2 regions of the Brevibacillus sp. JB24b genome follow, and region 1 is predicted to be linked to the other one. Evidence: riboswitches for the same ligand, from Rfam matches in the RefSeq annotation. Region 1 holds a riboswitch; the other holds the start of a gene.
What was found. Region 1 has a riboswitch for cobalamin ahead of nrdI (class Ib ribonucleoside-diphosphate reductase assembly flavoprotein NrdI). Riboswitches for the same ligand answer to the same signal wherever they lie in the genome.
Positions count from the first base shown of each region.

Region 2: another riboswitch for cobalamin. It lies ahead of nikA (nickel ABC transporter substrate-binding protein); the one in region 1 lies ahead of nrdI (class Ib ribonucleoside-diphosphate reductase assembly flavoprotein NrdI).

Region 1 covers NZ_JBNVQV010000001.1:2,824,366-2,828,649, reverse strand. Annotated here, with positions in the region: gene abc-f (ribosomal protection-like ABC-F family protein) at 1-703, shown strand, start outside; gene xerS (tyrosine recombinase XerS) at 864-1,985, opposite strand; cobalamin riboswitch at 2,488-2,683, shown strand; gene nrdI (class Ib ribonucleoside-diphosphate reductase assembly flavoprotein NrdI) at 2,883-3,308, shown strand; gene nrdE (class 1b ribonucleoside-diphosphate reductase subunit alpha) at 3,274-4,284, shown strand, end outside.
Region 2 covers NZ_JBNVQV010000001.1:3,366,011-3,370,294, reverse strand. Annotated here, with positions in the region: gene ACQV1I_RS15765 (DoxX family protein) at 1-118, shown strand, start outside; gene ACQV1I_RS15760 (nitroreductase family protein) at 367-990, shown strand; cobalamin riboswitch at 1,157-1,343, shown strand; gene nikA (nickel ABC transporter substrate-binding protein) at 1,501-3,132, shown strand; gene nikB (nickel ABC transporter permease) at 3,169-4,107, shown strand; gene nikC (nickel ABC transporter permease subunit NikC) at 4,110-4,284, shown strand, end outside.

The DNA.
Region 1 (4,284 bases):
ATTTAAAAAAGTTGGTCAACTCAGTGGCGGAGAGCGGATGCGACTACGGCTGGCTCAGTTGATGAATCAAGACATTAATCTATTTATACTAGATGAGCCTACTAACCATTTAGATATTGAAGCGAGAGAAACATTGGAAGAAGCCCTACTTCAATACCAAGGCTCACTTTTCATCGTATCCCATGATCGATATTTTTTACAAAAGATGATTGAAGGTGTCTACTGGATTGATAATCAGCACTTGACCCATTATGAAGGAACCTATGAAGAAGCGAGAGAAAAGCGCAAAAAGCACCAATTAGCTCACAATCATACAATGGTAAAATACAAGCAAAAAAGCTTACATGTACAAGATGCACAAAACAAAGAACAGAGTAATAATGATCAGCTCCAAAAGGTACCTGATGACCAAGCTGAAACTGTAGAATTTGTACATCAAACTAGTCAAACAGAGAATAAGAAACAGGTACAATTAGCTCCTCTCAATAAAGCAAGAGTACCTAAAGTGAATCCTTTTAAACTTCAGCAATTAGAAACTGAGATTGCTCAAAAAGAAGCGCAATGTGAGCAGTGGCAGCGGGAAATGGAGCAAGTTAAGAACGACTATGTACAGCTTCTTCACTACCAGAATCAAATAGCAGAACAAGAACAAGAGATCAAGCAGCTTTATGAAAATTGGTACGCTATGCAAGGAGAAGAATAGTTTGAACCCAGTATGGTAAGCAAGAGCAGGCAGCAATCATTCGAAGGAAGGAAGCTGCCTGCTTTTTTATATACCTTAATATTATAGAGGTTTGCGTATGGGGGAGATAGTGTGTAGTTTTTGCGTTGTAGGTGTTCCACATGCAAAGAAGGGCTTTTCTCTATAATTTACGAGTTGTTCGATTTACCGCTTTACTCAAAGCATCATCTAGTACATGGGCATATTGCATCGTAGTATCTATTTTTGAATGACCTAATTGAGCTTGAAGCTGATGAGGATCAGGGTTTAATCGCAAAAACTGGGTAGCAAAGCTATGACGTAACTTATGTACAGAAATGTCTGGCATTCCAAATGCACTTCCATATTTTTTTACTAATTTCTGAACGGAACGTAGATCGATGCGGTGGCCGATTGGTTTTGTAGGTGATACCGTTAGAAATAAAGCATCCTCATTAGCAGGTGGCTGATACTTCTGACGTGTATTCAGATAACGGAGCAAATATTCCTTTCCCCAATCACTGAAGAATGGGGCATCTTCCTTTTTTCCTTTTCGAATCATTAGTACCTGATTTTTCTCCAGTACCACGTTTTGAAGGTTCAAATTAACAATTTCAGATACACGAAATCCTCCAGAAAGGACTAACGCGATAATGGCGACATCTCGATCCCGATTTCGATAATGAAAATGTAGCTTTTTCTTGGTATCACAGAACTGCAAGTAGCCATGGTACACAAAATCGACGAATTTTTGGATTTGATCATCTACTAAAATTTTAGAGCGGATAGCGTTTGCACGAGCGAGCGGTGTAACCTCTTCCACATGTAACTCAATTTTTGCCATCACGTTTCGCTGCAAGTAAGATTCACCATGTTCATCCTCTGAGAGTGCAGATAAATAGTAAAACAGGGACTTTAAGCTAGAAAGCTTGCGAGATATTGTCAAGTCACTGTATTCTTTTTTTGCACTTTTAGTGGGTTTAGTTAATAGTAACGAACGCTCAAATAGATGAGAGTCCTGTAAATAGAGAAGATAGGATTCTACTGTTTCTTTGCGTAGTCCCTCTAGCTCATTGAGTGTAATCTCGCTCATTGCTTGGGCAGTGGAGAGGCCCTCTGCCATTAGCCACCGAAAAAAGAATTCAAAATCACGTAGATAGCCGAGTAGAGTCGAGACGGAAGCGCGTTTCGATCTTTTATGATCCACATATTTTTCAACAAACCAAGGAAAAGAAGGGATTCTCTCAAGGAGTTGTAAGGAATCCCGTTGTTTAGTTGTAGACATGAGAATGACCACCTATCCTTTGCTCAACTTCGTATATCGAAATAAATACATATAAAAATTTCAATAATCCGTTATCAAAATGACTTTATACTGGTACAATGATATATCTGTAAGGGCTGTAGATAGCTTACTATTGATTATAGAACATTTGTTCTTGTTTAACAAGCTATATACGTGGGGTTTTGTTATCCTTTACGCTTATTGATTGGAGACTAGTTAGAAATTTTCAAGTGACAGTTACATTATTAGATAAGATGCAGCAACCTAAGTTAACGTTGCGTTTTACATGAGTAGAGATGTAATTATTAAGGAAAAACAGATAAAAGAGGCAATTTTTACATGAAGTGTAGCTGGTTGTCTTACCTATCAGTTCGTCGAGTTTTATTTTTGACTTGTAGGCATTTTGTAGCTTGCTCTTTTGATAGAAACATTGTATGCTAGGTGACAAGACTACATTTAGTGTCTCATATGAATGTTATATACTACATACTGATAAAAGTTACTTTACCGCCGAGAATTAGGTGTCATTTTGCGACTTAATAGGGAATCTGGTGAAATTCCAGAGCTGTCCCCGCAACTGTAAGTGTGGATGAAATGAGCAGACCACTGTATAAGCATGTCTCAGGCGACTTATATGGGAAGGGCTCAAAGTAAAGTGAAACACAAGTCAGTAGACCTGCCCATTCTCTTAGTTTCGCATCTTCGGGGAGTGGGAAGTTGGAACGGTACTGGGATTAAATAGTAGCGGCTATTTGCTTTGCTATTTTTTCTTTTGTTGTGCCGTTTTAAAGCTCACCCATGAAGGGATGAGCTTTTTATGTTGGCAAAAAGTAGCATTTATCAGCAGTCAGCTTACTACCATCTTATGTCCTTTATACATGAAAGGGGGGTGTATCGATGCTGATCGTATATGATTCCAAAACAGGAAATGTGAAGCGTTTCGTCCAAAAACTAGATTTCCGATGTATACAAATTTCCGATGATATCGTCATAAACGAACCTTTCATTCTGATTACATATACAACGGGATTTGGACAAGTTCCTGAAACGACACGACAATTTCTAACTCAACACTCTCAATGGATGAAGGGGGTTGCAACTAGCGGGAACATGAATTGGGGGACTCGCTACGGATTAGCAGCTGACCAGATTGCCGACCAATACAATGTGCCATTAATCATGAAATTTGAATTGAGCGGTACCAAAAGAGATGTAGAAACTTTTAAGCAGGAGGTATTTCACTTTGTCCACGCAACTACCACAATGGATCACGTTGAACAACGAAATTATGGTGAAGAAAGACGGGAAATTTCAGTTTCATAAAGATTTAGAGGCAGCGAAGAGTTATTTTGTTGATTACGTAAATCAGAATACAGTCTTTTTCCATAACTTACGTGAGAAGATTAACTACTTGATTGAAAATGACTACTATGAAGCTGAAGTGTTTGAAGGCTATGAATTTGCCGATATCGAACGGGTCTATCGCTATGTATATGATAAAAAATTCCGCTTCCCATCCTTCATGAGTGCGTTCAAGTTTTATCATAACTATGCGATGAAAACAAATGATGAAAGCAAATTTCTTGAGCGTTACGAGGATCGAATTGCTGTAGTTGCCCTATTCTTAGCAAAAGGGGACAGCGAAAAAGCACTGCAATATGCAGACTTATTAATTTCGCAAGAATACCAACCTGCTACTCCTACCTTCTTAAATGCAGGTAAGAAGAGACGTGGAGAGCTAGTTAGCTGTTTCTTACTTGAAGTAGATGATTCTATGAATTCGATTGGGTTCTCTATTAATTCGGCCTTGCAATTAAGCAAAATTGGTGGCGGTGTGAGCTTGAATCTAAGCAAAATCCGTGCGGCTGGAGAGCAGATCAAAGGATTAGATGGGAAGGCTAGTGGTGTTCTTCCTGTGATGAAGCTATTTGAAGATGCGTTCTCATACGCAAATCAGCTAGGTCAACGCGATGGTAGTGGAGTTGTTTATCTCAATATTTTCCATGCGGACATTCAAGAATTCCTAGATACAAAAAAAATCAACAGCGATGAGAAGATCAGGATTAAAACCTTGTCACTTGGCGTTGTTACTCCTAATAAATTCTTCGAGCTGGTAGAAAAAGATAAAGACATGTACTTGTTCTATCCTCATACTGTGTTCCAAGAGTATGGTCAGCACTTAGACGATATGGATATCACTAGTATATATGACGAGCTGGTAAATAACCCACGTGTCCGTAAGAAAAAAATCGGAGCACGTGATCTGATTATGAAATTAGCCCAAATCCAGATGGAATCT
Region 2 (4,284 bases), 540 kb from region 1:
ACATGGAAAAAATGGATTGTGGATTACGCAAAACGGTATGGAATACAATCTAGTATTGCTTGCGGTGGCTATCGGGGTTGCATTGATTGGACCAGGTGCATATGCTTTATTCGCGTAAGATATGACCTGTAAAAAGTGAGTAGTATCCAGATTCACTTGCTCTATTGTATGATAATGTTGTACATGAAGACAATGCCAAGAGATATAGGTCAGAATAAGGCCTAATCAGGCAAGAATCAAACAGATTCAAGCAAAATAAAATCAAGTAGGCACAAAAAAGACAGGGGAGCGAGTAAGTGTAGTGAAAACACTGTTCTTTCCTCCCCTGTAACCATTACGATACATACAATGAGAAGAGGAAATTACATGAGCGATTTTACAAACCTAGTGAAAAGTCGGCGTTCCGCAAATAATTTCATTGATGGGGTAGAAATTACCCAATCTGATCTTGAAGAGATCTTTACTTTAGTTAAATATGCTCCTTCTGCTTTTAATCTTCAACATACACACTACCTAGTCGTAACTGATCCCGTCTTGAAAGAAAAGATTTATGAATCTTGCAAGCAGTATAAAGTACATACATCTTCAGCAGTCATTTTGGTGTTGGGGAATCGTTACGCTTATCAAGGAGTGGAAAAAATAAATGAAGGAATGCACCATCTCGGAATTTTGAGTAAACAAGAGCTAGATCGTACAATTGAGACAGTTACAGGGGTATATGAGGGCAATGGCGAGTCATTTATGAAGGAAGATGCAATTCGCAATGCGAGTCTTTCTGCCATGTTGTTCATGCTATCGGCAAAAGATAAAGGCTGGGATACGTGCCCGATGATTGGGTTTGATCCAAATGCTATTAAAGAAATTTTAGAAATTCCTGATGGATATGAAACAGTAATGATGTTTACTATTGGAAAAGAAAAGATATCAAGTCAACGTCCACGTGGTTATCGTAAGCCGAATGGGGAGTTTGTAAGCTACAACGGTATGTAAGTTAAAACATTGCTAAAGCTGTTCAATCGGACATGCTTTGGCAATGTTTTTTTAGGAACTTAATTTGATATAGCATAAACTTGGAATAACGAATATAATTTGTTCTAGGTAAACTTTTTGTCCTAATTTCAAATTAATGGCATAAAGTGAATATTTCCATAAGGAAAAACTACATATCGGAATGGGTGTATTTGTTTCATAGCAAATACTTAAAAGGGAAGCCGGTGTGAATCCGGCACGGTCCCGCCGCTGTAAGGGGAGTCTTATGCAAAAAAGTCACTGGATAATATCTGGGAAGACGCATGGAGATGATGAACCTAAGTCAGAAGACCTGCCCATTCTAAAAATACTGTTAGACCTACGGGGAAATAGGGAGGTGTTAGAATGCTAGAAGACCAAATTGTTCTTAAACAATAGGCATTTCTGACCTTTTTAATCTGGTTGGCAATGTTTTTTTTGTGTTTTAACATTTTTGGAATAATTTAATTTATAGATAAAAGGTGAGGAAATATGTTTTTGGAACGATCTACATTTATCACTACTTTTATTGGACTACTCGCGATTCTAACAATCATGATCGCTGGTTGCAGTAATACAACAAAAGATCAAGTAAATATATCAAATCAAGATCATTCAAAAGCTCTTACGTTTTCCTGGTCCGGAGATATTGGCGATTTAAATCCGCATACGTATTTTCCGAATCAATGGTTCTCACAAGCTATGGTATATGAATCTCTTGTTTACTACGGTGAAGGTGGAGAACTTAAGCCCTGGTTGGCCCAAAGCTGGGATGTATCAAAAGATGGAAAAGAATATGTGTTTCACCTAAGGAAAGATGTTACATTTTCTGATGGCTCACCATTTAATGCTACAATCGTCAAGAAGAATTTTGATACCGTTTTAGCTAATGCCCCACAACATGAATGGATGGAATTAATAAACCAAATGAAAAGCACAGAAGTAGTTGACGAATTTACGTTTAAACTGAATTTGAAAAAACCATATTACCCAACTCTTCAAGAGCTTACGTACATCAGACCCTTACGATTTGTAGGAGAAGCTGCCTTTCCTGACAGTCAAAACACATTTAAAGACGGACTCAAGGCTCCGATTGGCACAGGGCCGTGGGTGCTAAGCGAATATACGAAAAATGAAAAGGCTATCTTTACAAGAAACGAAAAGTATTGGGGAGCTAAACCGAAAGTCGACAAGGTGATTGTTAAAGTCATTCCTGACGGTGAGTCTAGAGTATTAGCTTTTGAGAAAAAGGAAATCGATCTTATTTTTGGTAATGGGGTCATTAGCCAAGATTCGTTCCGATTTCTGAAGGACTCAGGAAAATATGAAACCAAATTATCAGAACCCACAGCTACAAGAGCGCTACTGTTTAATACGAACAGAGAAGCGCTCAAAGACCGCAAATTACGGTTAGCTATCCAGCATGCTTTTAATAAGCAGGCTGTGATTGATCATATCTTTTACGGGACGGAAAGAAAAGCTGACACTTTGTTTGCACCTACCATTCCTTACACAAAAATTGATGTGAAACCGTATGAACACGATGAAGAAAAAGCGAAACAGTTATTGGATGAAGCGGGATGGAAACAAGCAAATGGAAAACCATTTCGGGAGAAGGATGGAGAAACATTACAACTGGAATTGATGTTTATTAGTTCAGACAACATTCAGAAGGCAATAGCGGAATATGTTCAAGGTGAGTTTAGCAAATTGGGGATCGATATTAAGTTGACTAGTAAGGAAGAAGAGAATTTTTGGGCTACAGCGAGTGAAGGCAGTTTTGATTTATTATTTACGGCTAGCTGGGGTGTCCCGTTTGATCCGCATTCCTATTTATCCGCTATAACTACACCTTCCGAAGGTGGAAGTCCGGATTACAAAGCTCTATTAGGGCTACCAGGGAAGAAAGAATTAGATGGAAAAATCAAGGAAGTATTAGTGAGTACAGACGAAGCACACAGAATGAAGCTATATAAAGATATTTTAACTACATTGCACGAACAGGCTGCTTACTTACCAATTTCTTATCAGTCTAATATAGCGGTTTATCATAAAAATATGAGCGGTGTTAATTTCTTGCCTCAAGAATACGAGGTGCCTTTCACTACCATTGATAGTAAGTGAAGTGGGGATATGTAAAAACGACTGAAGGAGAACTAAATGGGTTGGTTTATTGTTAAACGTCTCACAAGTTTACTGCCAATATTATTTGGAATTTCTCTGATCACTTTTATTCTGCTCCACTTAACCCCTGGGGACCCAGCCGTAGCTTACTTGAGGGCGTCACATATTCCTCCAACAGATGAGGCAGTGGCATCCATCCGAGCAGAGCTAGGGCTGGACAAGCCCCTGTATATCCAGTATGTAAATTGGTTAGAAAAAGTGGTTCAATTGGATTTAGGGATATCTTATGTGTCGAAGAAATCGATATGGGATGAAATCGTGCTCCATTTCTTCCCAACAATACAACTAGCATTTGCATCATGCATCCTAATTATTGTTATTAGTTTACCTATAGGAATGATTTCTGCTCTTTATAAGGGGAAAATGATTGATCAGGTTAGCAGAATAATGGCCTTTGTTAGTGTCTCGATGCCTGCTTTCTGGCTTGGATTCCTATTCATCTATTTTTTATCGGTTAAGTTAGATTTATTTCCTGTATTAGGGAGGGGAACTTTTGCTCATCTAGTGCTTCCTTCCTTGACACTGGCTTTTCCTTATATCGGTACGTATATGCGATTGCTTCGCGCTAGTACGTTAGAAAACTTGAATGAGCCATTTGTAGTGTATGCGAGAGCGAGAGGGCTGAGCGAAAGAGTAATCATTAGCAGACATGTCTTTAAAAAGTCCTTATTACCCGTGTTAACTGGACTAGGCATGAGCCTTGGAAGCATGTTAAGCGGAGCCGTTATTGTTGAAACCGTCTTTGCTTGGCCGGGTATGGGCTCTTTATTTGTTACTTCTATTTTACAGCGTGATTATCCGATGATTCAGAGCTGTTTATTGTTTATGGGTGTGATCTTTGTAGTCTGCAATCTCCTTGTGGATATTGCATATGCTTTCCTGGATCCCCGGATAAAATGGGAAGGAGAGCAATAAGCATGTTGAAAAATCTAAAGCAAAAGCTGCTGTCACAAAAGCTCATGATCATTTGCAGCATCATTATCTTCCTCATGATATTATTGGCTCTTTTTGCGCCTTTTTGGTCTCCTAATGATCCGAATCTGGTTGATATCACTCATAAACTGCAAGGCCCTTCCGCTACATTTCCGTTAG